4 regions of the Priestia sp. VA7 genome follow, and region 4 is predicted to be linked to each of the others. Evidence: riboswitches for the same ligand, from Rfam matches in the RefSeq annotation. Region 4 holds a riboswitch; each other region holds the start of a gene.
What was found. A riboswitch is a leader RNA that binds a small molecule or an ion and turns the genes downstream of it on or off. The one in region 4 is predicted to bind S-adenosylmethionine.

Region 1 (4,319 bases), on a different contig from region 4:
GAGGGGAAGAAATGACTGAAGCTGCTTAGCGATGCCAAATACATTTCCAATCAATGTAGTAAAAATCTCGCCCAACACAACTACCGTAAATAAAACATTCACCCACGCTGAGATATTTTTAACAACCGCACTCATCGGAATATCAAGTTGAAATGAATAAGGCAAATTGGAAAGGGCAAGATGAGTAGAAACAAGCATAAACGTAAGTACACATCCTCCTATTACGGCCCCTTTTTTAATCACGCTCCTATCTTTCACCGAGCTTCCTAATGGAACCAAAACGGCCTGAGCCAAAGCTAGATTCAGGGAAATATATAAAAAGGGACTAACCGCCCACTTCCACTGCGTGACGAGCGTTAAATCCGGCTTCGTTTGAATCAGTGAGAAATAGCTGATATTCGGCATAAAGATGATAAAAGCAAATGAAAGCATCATCGGCACAACAAGAGAATTAACCATTAAAATACCGTTAATTCCTTTTGCGATAAATATATAAGTTAAAACAATTGTAAAAATCATCCCAACAGGAGGCCACAGCCCGAACTGTTCTTTTCCTATTGCCCCCGTACTCGCTAGCATGACTGAAGTTACTCCAAATAAAATGACAATCATTACACCGTTTACCGCTTTTCCAAGCACATCACCAAATAAATATGTATTAAGCTGCTGATAAGAAGAAGCCCCAATTGCGTGCGAAAGCAGCATCATTTTTGAACCTAGCCAAATAAAAAACAAGCCGCTGACCAAAATTCCGACCATTCCAAGTTCCCCGTACTGTGTAAAAAATTGAACGATTTCCTTGCCTGTTGCAAAACCGGCTCCTACAACGGTGCCTACATACGTAGCAGCAACCTGCAGCGTGAGTTTCCACCTTTTCATGCCCATCACCCTTCTACCCTTCATAGTTCACTATATGTAGAAACGATAAAAAAAAGACGAGCCTTTTTACGTGGAAATCTACGCATATCCCAGCGCTTGTGCCTTTTCGTTTATTTTTTTCATTTTCTTTTTGTATTTCTCACAAAAAACTCCTTAACCCCTAACATAACAGTCATTTCCAAACAAAATATACGGATATTTTCCCTTTAGCTTTTAAATTTTCCTCAATATTTGCTGGAAATTCACAATTTAATGTTGTATAATTTCTAAAAATCAGATAAATTATTAAATAAGTATTCTTTCTATTTAAAAAAATATGTTTCAATTATATACAATTGATTCTTATCATGAGAGGTGGAGGGACTGGCCCTTTGAAACCTCAGCAACCAGTCGTTAGAGACATGGTGCTAAATCCAGCAAGCAATTTATTGCTTGGAAGATAAGAAGGCGAAAAAAGTCTTCTTCTTAAGAAGACTTTTTCTATTTTATCGGCATATTGCATAAAACGAATCACTCGTGAAATAGAAGCGGAACAATTTAAGGAGGTTTTGACATGGGGTTACTTGAAGATTTAAAGTCTAAAATTTTAATTGGGGATGGTGCCACTGGTACCCTCCTTTACTCACACGGTATCGACAGCTGTTTTGAAGAACTAAACATCACCAAACCAGAAGAGGTTTCTCGTATTCACAGAGCCTATGTAGAAGCTGGTGCAAACGTTATTCAAACAAATACGTACGCTGCTAATTATCAAAAACTTGCCCGTTATGGATTAGAAGATTCAGTCAAAGACATCAATGTTGCTGGTGTAAAATTAGCGAAACAAGCTGCAAAAGATCAGGCTTACGTGGTTGGTACACTCGGCGGAATTCGTTCTTTCCAAAAAAACGCTATTAGTTTAGAAGAGGTTAAGCGAAGCATTCGTGAACAAATGTTTTGGCTTTTAAATGAAGGCGTGGATGGCCTTTTGTTTGAAACATACTATGACTTCGAAGAATTAAAAACCGTTCTTACACTGGCAAGAAAAGAAACGGATAAGCCTATTATTACCCACGTTTCCCTGCATGATATTGGCGTACTGCAAGATGGCCGTCCTTTAGCAGATGCATTAAAAGAATTAGAGGCGCTGGGAGCAGATGTTGTCGGGCTAAACTGCCGTTTAGGTCCTTATCATATGATTCAGTCTCTTGAAGAAGTACCGCTTCCTGATCGTGCTTTCTTATCTGCTTATCCTAATGCCAGCCTTCCGGCGTATGTGGAAGGAAAGCTGGAATATGAAACAAATGAAGACTACTTTGTAGAAAGCGCGCGTTTATTCCGCGAACAAGGGGTTCGCTTAATTGGAGGATGCTGCGGTACAACACCAGCTCACGTACGCGCAATGTCATCTGCCTTAAAAGACCTGCCTCCGATTACAAGCAAAGTCGTTAAAATGAGACCTGCCGTTACGGTTCAAGAGCGTGAGCAGCAGGATAAACCTCATATGCATGAAATTGTGAAGAAGCGCCGCTCGGTTATCGTCGAGCTAGATCCGCCTAAACAGCTTGGTCCCACGAAATTTTTAGAAGGCGCAAAAGCACTTGATAAAGTCGGCGTAGATGCTATTACATTAGCTGATAATTCTCTTGCCTCACCTCGCATCAGCAACTTGGCAATGGCAACACTGATGCAGCAAGAAACAAAAGCACGACCGCTTATTCATATTACCTGTCGCGACCGAAATTTAATTGGACTTCAATCTCATTTAATGGGACTTCATACGCTAGGAATGAATCAAGTACTTGCAATTACCGGTGATCCGTCAAAAGTTGGCGATTTCCCTGGCGCCACTTCGGTCTACGATTTATCTTCATTTGACTTGATTAGTTTAATCGCTCAGTTTAATGAAGGACTATCTTATTCCGGCAAACCACTTGGTCAAAAAACCAATTTTTCCATTGCAGCTGCCTTTAACCCAAACGTGCGTCACTTAGACCGAGCCGTTCAGCGTTTGGAAAAGAAAATCGACTGCGGGGCTCACTATTTCATTACTCAGCCTCTCTATTCAACTAAGCAAATTGAAGAGGTATATGAAGCAACCAAACATTTAACAACACCGGTATATATCGGTATCATGCCGTTAACAAGCGCAAGAAATGCTCGATTTATTCACCATGAAGTACCTGGAATTAAATTATCAGAAGATATTCTAGAACGCATGGATGCAACGGGAAATGACCGAATCCGCGGTGAAGTCGAAGGTCTTGCGATTGCAAAAAACTTAATTGATACAGCATATGAGTTATTTGACGGTATTTACTTAATTACGCCGTTTATGCGCTATGAAATGACCGAAATTCTAACACGCTATATTCATGACAAGCAACTTGTTACATCAGAAAGGAAGATATAAATGAGCTCACTTATCGAACAACAACTAAAGAAGCGAATACTCGTCATCGATGGAGCAATGGGAACGATGATTCAAGATGCTGATTTAACCGCTGAAGATTTTGGCGGCGAAGAATATGAAGGCTGCAACGAATATTTGACTCGAACAGCGCCTCATGTGATTCAGCGCATTCATGAAGAGTACTTTGCAGCAGGTGCTGACATCATTGAAACCAATACGTTTGGCTCAACATCTACCGTACTTGATGAATACGATTTAGGTCACTTGGCTTATGAATTGAATATCGAAGCTGTGAAGCTTGCTTGTGCAGCCCGCGATAAATATTCAACTCCCGAATGGCCTAGGTTCGTAGCTGGAGCTATCGGTCCTACCACTAAGACTCTCTCTGTTACCGGAGGTATTACATTCCCTGAGTTAGTAGAATCGTACGAAGAGCAAGCTCGAGGTTTGTTAGACGGCGGCGTTGACTTGCTTTTAGTCGAAACCTGTCAAGACATGCTGAACGTAAAAGCCGCATTTTTAGGCATTACAGCGGCGTTTGAAAAACTAAAAATCGAAGTTCCTATTATGATTTCAGGAACAATTGAGCCGATGGGAACAACTCTCGCTGGTCAAGATATCGAATCTTTTTACTTATCACTGGAACACATGAAGCCTCTTTCAGTCGGACTTAACTGCGCGACAGGCCCTGAGTTTATGACGGATCATATTCGCTCTCTTTCAGACCTAGCCACTTCAGCAGTTAGCTGTTATCCAAACGCTGGACTTCCGGATGAAGAAGGCAATTATCATGAATCCCCTGAGCTGCTTGCTCAAAAAATTAAAGGGTTTGCTGATAAAGGCTGGCTGAACTTTGTAGGCGGATGCTGCGGTACAACGCCTGCTCATATTAAAGCACTGGCTGAAGCGGTAAAAGAGGTTGCGCCCCGTTCGCTTGATCGCTCCGAGCATAACCATGCTGTAACCGGTATTGAACCACTTGTATATGACGATTCTATGCGCCCTCTTTTTGTGGGAGAACGTACGAATGTAATCGGTTCTCGCAAGT
Region 2 (4,319 bases), on a different contig from region 4:
TATTCTCATTACAATCTTATAACAAATGAAAACTTATAGCAACCTTTTGACCCAAAAGGTTTTAAACCATTATGTACATTTTTCAAGACTAAATCCACTCATAAAAAAGTTGCCTTAAAAGACTCCATAGAGCCTTCTAAGACAAGCTTTTTTACCCTCTTTATTTACTTAGTGCGTGTGGCTAGTCAGTTCTGAAATACACTCTTGGACAAGCGTAACGGACTGACTCATCGCTGCGCCTCCGCCAAATGCTGCTGACACTCCGCATGCTTCTAAAATTTCTTGTTCAGTTGCACCTTGATCAATGCAGCCTTTTGTATGATAAATCATACAGTACTCGTCTTGAGCTACTACGCTGATTCCTAACGCGATTAACTGCTTTTCTTTTTTAGAAAGAGAACCTTCTCCAAAACATGCTTCAGTAAACGCATTAAACGTTTTTGTTACTTCCGGCAATTTTTCGCTAAATTTCCCAACACCCATTTTATAATCATGAAGTGCTTGCTCAGTTGAATGACGTGCTTCTTGCTGCATAACGTCAGCTCCCATCATCAGTAAAGTTTTCACGGTTAGTATGCGTGAGAAAAATAAGAGTTATTCGTTTTCCCGCATACAAAAAAAGCACTTGCTCAGAGTGGGCAAGCGCTTTTCTTCTATTATTTATTTACCGGCAGTACTCCGCCTTTGTATTTTTCTTTAATGTAGTCTTGAATTTCTTCAGAGTGAAGAACTTTTACTAAAGCTTTCACCGTATCTTTATTTTCGTCGCCTTTGTGAACCGTAATAATGTTTGCATAAGGGTTATTTTCCTTGCTTTCAACTGCGATTGGATCTTTTACTGGATCTAAACCAGCATCGATAGCATAGTTAGCATTGATAACAACAGCGTCACCTTCATTGTTTTTGTACATTTGAGGTAACAATCCGCCTTCAACATCGGCTTTAAATTTTAAATTTTTAGGGTTTTCTACAATATCTTTAATTTGTGCATCTATTTTCTTTACGCCTGGCTTTAATTTGATCACGCCAGCTTTTTCAAAAATCGATAATATACGTCCTTGCTCTGCTACCGCATCACGCATAATAACTGTACCGTTTTTCGGAAGATCTTTTAAGCTTTTGTATTTTTTAGAGTAGATACCAATTGGTTCAATATGAATGGCACCGGCACTTACGAAATCATACCCTTTTTCACCCTTGTGATCTTTTAATACTGAATTCATATAAGGAACATGCTGGAAGTAGTTTGCATCAATTTCATTGTTTGCAAGAGCTGTGTTCGGTAAGATGTAATCTTGGAATTTTTTAATTTCTAAGTCAATTCCTTGTTTTTCTAAAATCGGTTTTGCTTGTTCTAAAATTTCAGCATGAGGCGTATTAGATGCACCCACGACAATTTTTTTTTCATCTTTTGATCCATTGTTAGATCCACACGCAGCTAATCCTACTACTAGTGCAGATGTTAATGCTAAAGCCGAAAGCCATTTTTTCATAATAAATAATCCTCCCTTTATCTTTTATCAATTTTTGCAGTAATCGCATCTCCAATAAGTTGGATAATAAATACAATAATCAAAATTAAGATTGTAGCGGCTAGCGTTACGTCATTATGACTGCGCTGGAACCCTTCTAAATATGCAAGGTTTCCAAGACCTCCGGCTCCAATCACACCCGCCATTGCCGTATAGCCGACTAATGCAATCGTTGTTACCGTCAAACCGGAAATTAAAGCTGGCAGCGATTCAGGTAAAAGCACTTTAAAAATAATGGTGCTTGTTGTTGCTCCCATTGATTTAGCAGCTTCAATCACGCCTTTATCAATTTCGCGCAAACCAATTTCTACAAGACGCGCATAAAATGGTGCTGCTCCAACAATTAAAGCAGGTAACGCTGCATTAGCACCTAAAATACTTCCTACCAATGCTTTAGTAAATGGAATCAGTAAAACAATTAAAATAATGAATGGAATGGAACGAAAGATATTTACAACCGCTGACACAATGGCATATAAAGGTTTGTTTTGCCAAAGCTGTCCTTTGGACGTTAAAAATAAAAGCAAGCCCAATAAAATACCTAGAACAAATGTGGCTACAACTGAAATAGCCGTCATATATAGTGTTTCATTTGTCGCTTGAATAAAATCATCTAAAATAACGTTTGGAAATAGTTTCTCAAGCATTTGTCATTACCTCCACTTCTACCTGCTGCTCATGAATGTATGCAATGACTTTTTCAACTTCTGTTAATTCTCCGTCTAAATGAACGAACAACGTTCCGTATGAACCTGTTTGCGTATGAGAAATCTTTCCTTGTAAAATATTAATCGTTACATCAAACTGTTTTAAAATCGTTGTAATGAGCGGTTGCTCTGCTTTTCCGCCAACAAACGTCAGCTGAATAATTTGCCCGCTTGGATACAGCTCTTTCACTTGTTCAATCGTTTCAAACGTTTCCTCTGGTTCAGAAATCTGTTGAACAAATCGTTTTGTAATCGGCTGCTTAGGTTTTCTGAATACTTCTAGCACTTGTCCTTCTTCTACTACTGCCCCATTTTCCATAACGGCTACTCGATGACAAATTTTACGAATGACGTGCATTTCATGAGTAATTAATACAATGGTTAACCCTAGCTTCTCATTAATATCTACTAACAGATCTAAAATAGAATCTGTCGTTTGAGGATCAAGCGCTGATGTTGCTTCATCACAAAGCAATACTTTTGGATTATTCGCTAGCGCTCGAGCAATACCAACACGCTGCTTTTGTCCACCGCTAAGCTGCGATGGATAAGCATTTTCACGACCTTCAAGTCCAACTAGCTTAATGAGTTCGTCTACTCGTTTCATTCTTTTTTCTTTTGAAATCCCTGCTATTTCTAACGGAAAAGCAATATTTTCTCTCACCGTACGCGACCATAAGATATTAAAGTGTTGAAATACCATACTAATTTCTTGTCTCGCTTTTCTGAGTTTTCCGCCTTTAATTTTTCCAATATCATTACCTGCTACCTCGACCGTTCCTGTCGTTGGTGTTTCTAATCCGTTTAGCAAGCGAATCAAAGAACTTTTCCCCGCTCCGCTATAACCAATAATTCCGTAAATTTCACCTTGGTTAACGGTTAGATTCACATTATCAACAGCTGTTACTTGACCGCTTTTAGCCTGATAAATTTTTGTAACGTCTGTTAATGTAATCATATTTCTTCACCTTCTTTAATAAAAACTTAATTATGTTAGGTTGTCCTATAGGATAAAAAAGCCGTAAAACAATTTTCCCCATTAAAAAAGCCTCTCTGCGCATGACAGAAAGGCTCGATATTTAATCCTTTCTCTCATCTTTCAAAGCGCATAGCTTTGCAGGAATTGGCACCATTTCAGTTAGTCTGACGGTTGCCGGGTTTCACAGGGCTCAGTCCCTCCACCTCTCTTGATAAGAGTTCGCAACAATTATTTTGTTTTTGGGAAATATTCATTCATTTATGAACATTCATGAGTGTGATTTTAGCATGTGTCAGATAGGCTGTCAACAGATTTTGTTCTTGGGATAATATCCCAAGATTTCAACAATCCCAATGGTTTGCTCTCTTTCAATTTCTTCATTTTAAACAAACGTTTGATTATCGAAGCTCTTCAAGTACGTGCTCGATGGAATGAAACGCATAGAGTTTTTTTACCATTTCGCCATTTTTCACTTCAATCAAACAAGGTACACTTTCAATTGAAAATACTTCTGCTTTTGAGGGCATATAATTTAAATTGCTCATTCCGATGGTCACACCGGGCAGCATCGCTTCTGCTACGGTTAACATTTTTTTTGCCAGCTGACATGTCCCGCAAAAAGGTGTATGGAAAAAGATAAACGCTCTTTGTCCTTCTTTTAACTGATCGTCAAGCTGTTTTTCGCTCCATTCTTGCATGTTGCTCATTCCTTTTATGTTAAAAATTCTGCATTAACATCGATATTGGCACTCAGTAATACTGTTGCTATGTGATTTCTAGGGGCGGCAGCAACCTCTCGGTACATTTTATCAATATATAGATGCTCTGCTTCCGGAAGCTCTCGTTTAAATTGTTTTCTTAGCTTATTCCCTGAATCATCAGAGTCAACGAGTATGTATACCTCTTTGTTAAACGTAAAGTCAATAATTTCATCCAGCTTTGATAAACTAATCGTACCGTTTGTACAAATAATTTCAATTGGTTCTCGAATGATATCTTGGATACGTTTTTTATCTGATTTTCCTTCAACAATAATTACTTTTTCAATTTCAATTAGCCCCATTTTCATCACCCATAATCGTCAGTTGTATAGTAACATCA
Region 3 (4,319 bases), on a different contig from region 4:
CAATAGCTCTGACACTGCCGCTAGTAAGTGCGTGTATTCATATGCCACACCAAATGTACTTAGCGATAATCCAATAAATAAGAAATCAATCAACACAAAAATAATAAATAATACTTTATGAGTGCCCATTGCGCCAACTGTCATAAAAACGCTGAAAATTAAGTAGCCGACAAAAGCAAATGCGAGCTGCTTCGGATCCGCTTCTTTTGCGAGCGCTTCCCCAAATGCTCCAAGCTGAATAAGCCATGTCATGCCGACACCTAACCAAAATAAACCGAAGGCACCAAAAGCCGTTGCGCCGAAGATATTATTATGTTTGAAATCTTGCATAGACGCGATTAGCTGCCCTATCCCGCCTAAAAAAATTGCCCATGGCAATACCAATGAAACACCATCGGTTACCCCAAGCTTTTGAAACGATGCAACAAGTGTCACCATGGCAAGTCCGAATAGGCCTAGCGCTGATGGATCTGCTGTTACAATTTTAACGTGCTGCGTACTGTTGTTACTCATGTTTTACCTCCCTGATTTTAAAAACACCTTTAAAAAGATACAAAAATCTACGGGAAGTGTCAATGGATATTTTTGGCCTTTAAAAACCCATAAGACCAAGCAGTGTAGCGTTTACACTGCTTGGTCTTTACTTTCTTGTTATCAAACGTTTTGTAATAAATTTTGTCTTGTTTGTTTTGCAGACTCAACCATCACTTTTAAAGCTTCAACCGTCTCGCTGATTCCTCTTGTTTTAAGGCCGCAGTCGGGATTAATCCAAAATAATGCAGGATCAAGCACCTTTAGAGCGCGGTCAATGTTTCGTGTCAGCTCTTCAAGCTTCGGCACGCGCGGACTGTGGATATCATATACGCCAAGTCCAATTCCTTGATTGTACGTATGTTCTTCAAACGCATAAATTAATTCACCGTGGCTTTTAGACGTTTCAATGGAAATGACGTCGGCATCAAGCGCTTTGATCGCATCAATAATCTCTTCGAATTCTGAATAGCACATATGCGTGTGAATTTGCGTCTCATTTTGCACCGATACCGTCGCTAGCTTGAACGCATACACCGCAGCATTTAAGTAGCTGTTCCAGTTTTCTCGTTTTAACGGCAATCCTTCACGCAGCGCCGGTTCATCTACTTGAATCATTGAAATGCCCCGACTTTCAAGTGCTTCTACTTCTTTTCTAAGAGCAAGCGCAATCTGATTTGCCACGTCGTAGCGCGGGATATCATCACGCACAAACGACCAGTTTAAAATTGTAATCGGACCCGTCAGCATTCCTTTAACCGGCTTATCGGTTAGAGACTGTGCGTAGATCGTTTCTTTTATCGTCATCGCCTGTTCGTACGAGACATCTCCGTAAATAAGCGGCGGTTTCACGCAGCGAGAACCGTAAGATTGCACCCAGCCAAACTTCGTAAACTGAAAGCCTCCTAATTTCTCACCGAAGTACTCAACCATGTCCGTACGCTCAAACTCTCCGTGCACAAGGACATCTAAGCCGATATCTTCTTGAATTTCAATCCATTTTTTGATTTCCTCGTTAATGTACGCTTCATACGCTTCGTCTGTTAGTTCTCCTTTACGCCATTTTAGACGCTCTTTTCGCACTTCTTTTGTTTGCGGAAAGCTTCCAATCGTTGTCGTTGGAAGAAGCGGCAGCTGAAACGCTTCTTGTTGAACGCGTTGACGTACGTCAAACGGCGCTTGGCGCTCTGCTTTATAACTGTGCAGCTGCTTCAGCTCTTTTTGCACGTCTTGATGATTTCGAAAAGATGATCCATTTAATGCTTGAATCGCTTGTTTGCTTACACTTATTTCTTTTTCTATTGCTTCTTTTCCTTGCTGTACCGCTTTCGTTAACAGCGTGATTTCCTGTAGCTTTTCATCTGCAAAAGAGAGCGCATTTTTCAATACTGGATCAATCGTCTCTTCATTTTTCACCGTGACAGGAACATGTAACAGACTTGATGAAGGCTGCAGAATCAAACGGTCTTTTGATACGGCTTCTTCAATTTCACTGATCGTTAAAAGTTGTTCATCCAAATTTCCACGCCAAATGTTTCGTCCGTCAATCACTCCTGCTGCCAGCACTTTATCAGTTGGAAAACCATATTTATTAAGCGCCGTGAGATTTTCGCCTCGGTCATGTACAAAATCTAAGCCAATACCATGAACAGGAAGAGCAACTACTTCTTTATAGTGATCAATGCTGTCAAAATACGTTTGCAAAATGACTTTTACATTCGGTGCCGCTTCCTTCAAAGTTTGATAGACTTCTTTGTACAGCGCGATTTCTTCTTTTGATAGCGTTGTAGCTAAAACCGGCTCATCTATCTGCACCCACTCGACGCCTTCTGCCTGCAGCTCCGCTAAAATAGTTGCATAAAGCGGAACAAATTGTTCAACTACTTTTTCAAACTCACTTTCTTTATATCCTTTTGACAGCTTCACAAATGTTACTGGACCTAAAATAACGGGTTTACCTTTGATATTCAGCTTTTCTTTTGCTTCTTTGTAAAATTGAAGCGGCCGATTTTCTACAAGTGCCGGCGTACATTCCTCAAGCTCGGGTACGATGTAGTGATAATTTGTGTTAAACCATTTTGTCATCGTAGAAGCTACCGCACCTTTTGTTCCTCGCGCGATGTCAAAATACGTTTCAAGCGATACCGGTCCTCCGTCATATTCAAAGCGCTTTGGCACCAAACCAAACATAGCGGCTGTATCTAACACGTGATCGTATAAGCTAAAATCGCCGACTGGAATCAGTTCAATTCCTGCGTCACGCTGTTTTTTCAGATGCTCAAGACGAAGAGCTTCAATTTCCTGTAGAAAGATATCTTTCTCTAGTTTTCCTGCCCAAAACTGCTCAAGCGATTTTTTCCATTCTCGTTTTTCACCAATTCTTGGATAACCTACATTTGAACTTTTTACACTGCTCATTTTTTCCACTCCCTGTATATTTTTTTATCGATAAACTAAAAAATCTCTCTTTTCGAAATGAAAAGAGAGATGATACGCATACTTAACTAAAGTTGAGATAGTCTGTTTTTCTCAACACGTATTCCTCACTCCTCTCTATATCCCGTAGAGCTTAAGTGCATACAACAGGCAGGTCTCCTGACTTAGGTTCATCGCTTCTTATCCCTTCCCATTTCAACATGAAACAGTGGTTAATAAGTTGCTCCCCATTACAGTGGCGGGACCGCGCCGGCTTTTCACCGATCTTCCCTTTTAAGCTGCGTACATTCGTTACACAGCACCTGATGCATTTTTATAAAATTGTTCATTCAAAACACCTTCACATAAAATAAAAAGCCTCTCTATCATGAATAGAGAGGCATAGTATCTATGAAATCCTCTCTTATTTTTCAAAGCTGTACGCTTTGCAGGATGTAGCACCTTTTTAACAAGAATGTTAAATGGTTGCCGGGCTTCACAGGGCCAGTCCCTCCGCCTCTCTCAATAAGAGTTTTAATTGTTTATAATATTTTGAATGTAGAGTCATCTTAACACCTTAGATTTATGTTGTCAAAAGAAATTGCAAAAAAATTAGTTTTCAGGAGGTGCTGACGCTAATTTTTGTCTTAACAATTTGTAATCGTCTTTTCGATGTGTTTCGATCAAGTCTTTTGCTCCTTGGTGATATCCTGACGAATAAATGTACTCTACTGCTGTTTCAATAAGCTTTCTTTTTTCTTCGGCACACTCCCGGTCCATTAAGGGGAACAGTCTACCTAAAAGGTCATTTAAATCTTCCTTGATAAAACGATTAAGTCCTTCTTGCATCTTTTCGTTTGCCATGATTGCTCCTCCATTTGCTGTGTATATTCTAAGCCTCTATAAACAGGCAGTTCACTGTGAATTTTAAGATAAAGTTAAGTCATTAAACAGTATATCAAGTGAATGTTTTTCTTTAATTACATATGTAATACAAATATATGACAAATATAGAGAATATATCATCATTCATTATCTATTATAACGTTTGACTGAACCTTCTGCTACAAGGTTTCGTTAAGAGTTATGCACATTTTCCCAAAAGAGGTTGAGACATAACGAAATGAATTCAATCTAAAGGCAAATGGGATACATGAGCTGAATCGCTTGTGACACCGCAGTTGATTTCCGTACAAGACTTCGCTTCCCGCAGGAGTCTTCGTCTTGTCCTCCAATCACCTGCTAGAAAGATCTATACACATGAAACCTACGTTTACCCTAACAAAAAAAACGAACCACTAATCAAAGTGTTTGATTAGTGGTTCGTTTTTCACTTCAGCTAAAATACTTTTATCTCAGCATCTTACATTTAA
Region 4 (4,319 bases):
TCGGATTGCTTGGTCCGAACGGCTCTGGAAAAACAACGCTAATTCGTACCGTAGTAGGACTCATTAAAGAAACAAAGGGAACAATTACCGTCAATGGGTTTCCTTTAAAAGAACAGTTTACTTCAGCTATGAAATCAATTGGAGCGATTATTGAAAACCCTGAGTTTTATGATTATCTGACGGGCTATCAAAATTTAAAACACTTTGCGAATATGCATGAAGGGATCACATCAGAACGCTTGGATGAAGTGATTGCTTTAGTAAAGCTTGAAAACAGCATTCATGCAAAAGTGAAGACGTATTCTCTTGGGATGAGACAGCGTTTAGGAGTAGCTCAAGCCATTTTACATAAGCCTGCATTGCTTTTACTAGACGAACCAACAAATGGTCTAGACCCAGCGGGAATGAGAGAATTTCGTACATATTTACAAACGCTTTGCAGGGAAGAAGGAATTTCAATCTTAATCGCGAGCCACTTATTAAAAGAGGTAGAAGCATTATGTGACCGCGTTGGCATTATTCAAGACGGTGAGTTAAAAGCCATTCAAGATCTATCTCCAAATCGTCAAGACCAAGGAATGTACGTAGAATTTGAGGTGTCTGACGCGCAAAAAGCAGCGGCTCTTTTATCACAAGAATTTGAAGTAACGATGAGATCACATATTATCGACGTGGCGATTGTAAAAGAACAAATTCCAGCTGTAAATAGAAAATTAGTGGACAGCGATATTTTAGTCTACCGAATCACTCCTGTGTATGAGACGCTTGAAGATTCGTTTATGTCCGTTACGGAAGGAGAGCACCATGCTTAAGCTAATTCAAAATGAACATATGAAATGGTTTTACAAAAGAAGCACAAAAGTCACGTTTATTACCATCGGTATTTTAACTCTTTGTATGGCTCTATTAATGAAAAAAGTAGCAAACAGTGCAGGGACAGAAGACAACATTTTGAACTTCCTGTCATTTAGTTCAGGTATGCTGATTCTCGTTCAATTTTTCGCTCTTGCTGTTGGAGGGGCAATGGTTGCAAAAGAGTTTGAGGCAGGTACCATTAAGCTTCTTTTAATTCGCCCTGCTAGACGTTCAACGATTTTAGCATCCAAGTACCTAACCCTCATTTTAATTAGCTTGTATTATTTACTGAGCTATTTGCTTTTTTCGTTTGTATGGGGAGCCTTGTTCTTTGGATTTACCAGTCTAGAAGGAGATGCGCAGCTGCTTAAAAATATTACGCTTACGTATGACAGTGCGTATATGGAAACGTTTATGATGATGACGTTCGCATTCATGCTGTCGTCTTTATTTAGAAACAGCGCGCTTGCTTCCAGTCTGGCTATTGTCGTAAGTATCGGGGCGAAAGCTGTAACAGGACTAGTATCACAGTTTGGTTTATGGTGGGGGAAATTTTTACTGTTCGCCAACACGAACTTTGTGCAGTATATGGACGGAATGAAGACGATGTTTGACGGCATGACAATTCCATTTTCCATTTTCATCTTGGTGGCGCATTTTGTCTTCTTTATGGGCGTGGCATGGGCAGCGTTTTTGAAACGAGACGTAGCTAATTGATGTGAGAATTTTCGCACTATATATTTTTCTAAAATAGCATTTGACAATTAAATAAAAAGAGCTTACAGTAGTGAAAGACTATTTTTAAAACAACTATAAACTTCTTATCAAGAGAGACGGAGGGACTGGCCCTATGATGTCTCGGCAACTGGCTGTACGCAGTGCGGTGCCAAATCCAGCAGACGATGTTTCGTTTGGAAGATGAGAAGGGTAATCTTATGATACAAATAAGAGACCTCTTCTTATCAATAAGAAGAGGTCTTTTTTTATTACGTAAACAAGAGGTGTTAAGAATGGAACAACAAAAAGGAAACGGCTGGGCGCTGTTACCGCTGGGCGTCTTTTTAGTCCTGTTTGTCGGATCAGGAATTATAACGGGAGATTTTTATAAGCTGCCTGTATTAGTAGCCATTATCATTGCAGCCATTGTGGCGCTGGTTATGAACCGCAAAGATTCACTTAATGTAAAAGTGGAACGTTTTGCTAAAGGAGCAGGACATCCTGATATCATTATTATGGTGCTTATTTTTATTTTAGCAGGTGCTTTTTCTCAAGTGGCTAAAGGCATGGGAGCTGTTGATTCAACGGTAAACTTAGCTCTGTCTGTGCTTCCGCAAAGCTTAGTGGTAGTCGGAATCTTTGTTATTGGCGCATTCATTTCAATTTCGATGGGAACGTCAATGGGAACAATCGCAGCGCTAGGACCTATCGCTGTAGGGATCAGTGAGCAAGCGCATGTATCCATTACATTGGCAATTGCTGCCGTTGTTGGTGGTGCAATGTTTGGAGATAATTTATCCGTAATCTCTGATACGACTATTGCAGCAGTTCGTACGCAAAAAACAAATATGTCAGATAAATTAAAAGTGAACTTTTTTATTGTACTTCCTGCAGCGATTGTTACGGTAATTTTATTGCTTGTAATGACGCTAGGCAACACGTCATCAGTAGAAATTAAAGACTTCAGCTGGTTTAAAATCTTACCTTATGTGGGCGTCTTAGTCGCTGCAATATTTGGTGCAAACGTATTAAGTATTTTAACCGGAGGAATTGTATTGGCCGGCGTGATCGGATTAGCTGACGGAAGCTACACGCTTTCTTCTCTTGCTAAAACTGTGACAGAAGGTATTGGCGGAATGTCAGAGTTAATTATTTTATCTCTGCTAATCGGCGGAATGGTTGAGCTTATTCGCTATAATGGCGGTATTCAGTTCTTATTGAACTTATTAACACGACGTATCCAAACGAAAAAAGGCGGAGAATTCAGCATCGCTGGACTGGTAAGTTTAACAAATTTAGCAACGGCTAATAACACGATTTCAATTATTACGGCAGGTCCGCTAGCAAAAGAAATCTCTGATAAGTATTCAATTGATAACCGTAAATCAGCCAGTCTGCTTGACTTGTTTTCATGCAGTGTTCAAGGGCTTATCCCTTACGGCGCACAAATGCTTCTCGCAGCAGGATTTGCTAAAGTTTCACCGATTGAGATTATTCCATTTACATTCTACCCAATGTTAACAGCGGTTTGCGGGATCATTGCAATTGTAATTGGATTTCCTCGTTTAAATAAAAAGTCAAAGTCATCTAAAGAAGCTGCGTAATATCAAACCCTTAAAAAGAATGTTCTTTTTAAGGGTTTTTTACTGTTTGAAAAAATCAGTCGGCTTTTCATCATCTAACTCCTTCCAAAGCGTCTCGTTCTGCTTAAGTGCATAAGCCGCTCCTCCAATTTCAATTCCGCATAATAAAATGAATAATAAAATACCCATGAAATGACCTCCTTACGTAAATGAGTAAAAACACGATGGTAACGGGTTTAGCTTCTTGCTGTTTCACTTTATAATGAGAATAAAGTATGAAACGCGTTTCAGCGCAAGAGAAAAAGGTGAAAACATGACAAATATCCGAGATATCGCAAAAAAAGCTGGTGTATCTGTTTCGACTGTATCCCGGGTGCTAAATCATCATCCGTATGTAAAAGAAGAGAAACGCCGGCTGGTAGAGCAGGTTATTCACGAACTTAATTATGAACAAAACATTAATGCCGTTCACTTATCAAAAGGGAAAACAAATATGATTGCCGTCGTCTTGCCTTTTATTAATCATCCGTATTTTAGTCTGCTTTTAGAAGGAGTGGCATCTCAGGCGTTAGAAAAGCAGTATCAGCTTGTTATTTGTCAGACGAACTATGATGTAAAAAAAGAAGAAGAAGCGCTTCATATGCTAAAAACAAAGCAAGTTGATGGAGTGATTATTTGTTCTAGAGCAAGCAGCTGGAGCACGATTGAATATTATCAGCAGTACGGTCCGATAGCCGTGTGCGAAAACGTACAGAATCCTTCTATTCGCTCCGTATACGTTGATCATTATGCAGCTTTTAAGCAGGCGCTCCTGTATTTAAAAGAAAAAGGATATACGGATATTGGCTACTGTATTGGAAGAATGACGGGTACGAATAGTCAACAGCGGCAACAAGCATACAAAGAATATGTAGAAAGAATAAATCAGCCTTATCATCCGGAATGGGTTTTTCAAGGCTGTTTGAACGTGACAGATGGTGAAAAAGTGGTTGAAAAACTAGTGCAGATGAAAAATCGGCCTCAGGCGCTTTTAGTAACAAACGATCAAGTCGCTATCGGAATAAAAGCTCAGTGCGAACAAGCGGGTATTTCAGTTCCTGGTGAATTAGCTATCATTGGTTTTGATAATCATCCGCTTTCTTCTTATTTACAAATAACAACGAT

Region 1: linked by a shared signal. The riboswitch ahead of AC0C45_RS09960 (bifunctional homocysteine S-methyltransferase/methylenetetrahydrofolate reductase) and the one ahead of AC0C45_RS20505 (Na+/H+ antiporter NhaC family protein) in region 4 are both predicted to bind S-adenosylmethionine.
Region 2: linked by a shared signal. The riboswitch ahead of AC0C45_RS22445 (methionine ABC transporter ATP-binding protein) and the one ahead of AC0C45_RS20505 (Na+/H+ antiporter NhaC family protein) in region 4 are both predicted to bind S-adenosylmethionine.
Region 3: linked by a shared signal. The riboswitch ahead of metE (5-methyltetrahydropteroyltriglutamate--homocysteine S-methyltransferase) and the one ahead of AC0C45_RS20505 (Na+/H+ antiporter NhaC family protein) in region 4 are both predicted to bind S-adenosylmethionine.

The regions. Positions count from the first base shown of each region.
Region 1 is NZ_JBVQPN010000002.1:678,696-683,014, reverse strand. It holds gene AC0C45_RS09965 (YkvI family membrane protein) at 1-879, opposite strand, end outside; SAM riboswitch class I at 1,219-1,325, shown strand; gene AC0C45_RS09960 (bifunctional homocysteine S-methyltransferase/methylenetetrahydrofolate reductase) at 1,433-3,271, shown strand; gene metH (methionine synthase) at 3,272-4,319, shown strand, end outside.
Region 2 is NZ_JBVQPN010000005.1:64,697-69,015, forward strand. It holds gene AC0C45_RS22430 (carboxymuconolactone decarboxylase family protein) at 169-534, opposite strand; gene AC0C45_RS22435 (MetQ/NlpA family ABC transporter substrate-binding protein) at 657-1,493, opposite strand; gene AC0C45_RS22440 (methionine ABC transporter permease) at 1,511-2,179, opposite strand; gene AC0C45_RS22445 (methionine ABC transporter ATP-binding protein) at 2,172-3,197, opposite strand; SAM riboswitch class I at 3,329-3,436, opposite strand; gene AC0C45_RS22450 (thioredoxin family protein) at 3,617-3,916, opposite strand; gene AC0C45_RS22455 (toprim domain-containing protein) at 3,931-4,281, opposite strand.
Region 3 is NZ_JBVQPN010000003.1:50,133-54,451, reverse strand. It holds gene AC0C45_RS12655 (acetate uptake transporter) at 1-513, opposite strand, end outside; gene metE (5-methyltetrahydropteroyltriglutamate--homocysteine S-methyltransferase) at 655-2,949, opposite strand; cobalamin riboswitch at 3,100-3,288, opposite strand; SAM riboswitch class I at 3,368-3,478, opposite strand; gene AC0C45_RS12645 (hypothetical protein) at 3,559-3,810, opposite strand.
Region 4 is NZ_JBVQPN010000004.1:522,458-526,776, forward strand. It holds gene AC0C45_RS20495 (ABC transporter ATP-binding protein) at 1-812, shown strand, start outside; gene AC0C45_RS20500 (ABC transporter permease) at 805-1,572, shown strand; SAM riboswitch class I at 1,674-1,780, shown strand; gene AC0C45_RS20505 (Na+/H+ antiporter NhaC family protein) at 1,866-3,176, shown strand; gene AC0C45_RS20510 (hypothetical protein) at 3,216-3,344, opposite strand; gene AC0C45_RS20515 (LacI family DNA-binding transcriptional regulator) at 3,469-4,319, shown strand, end outside.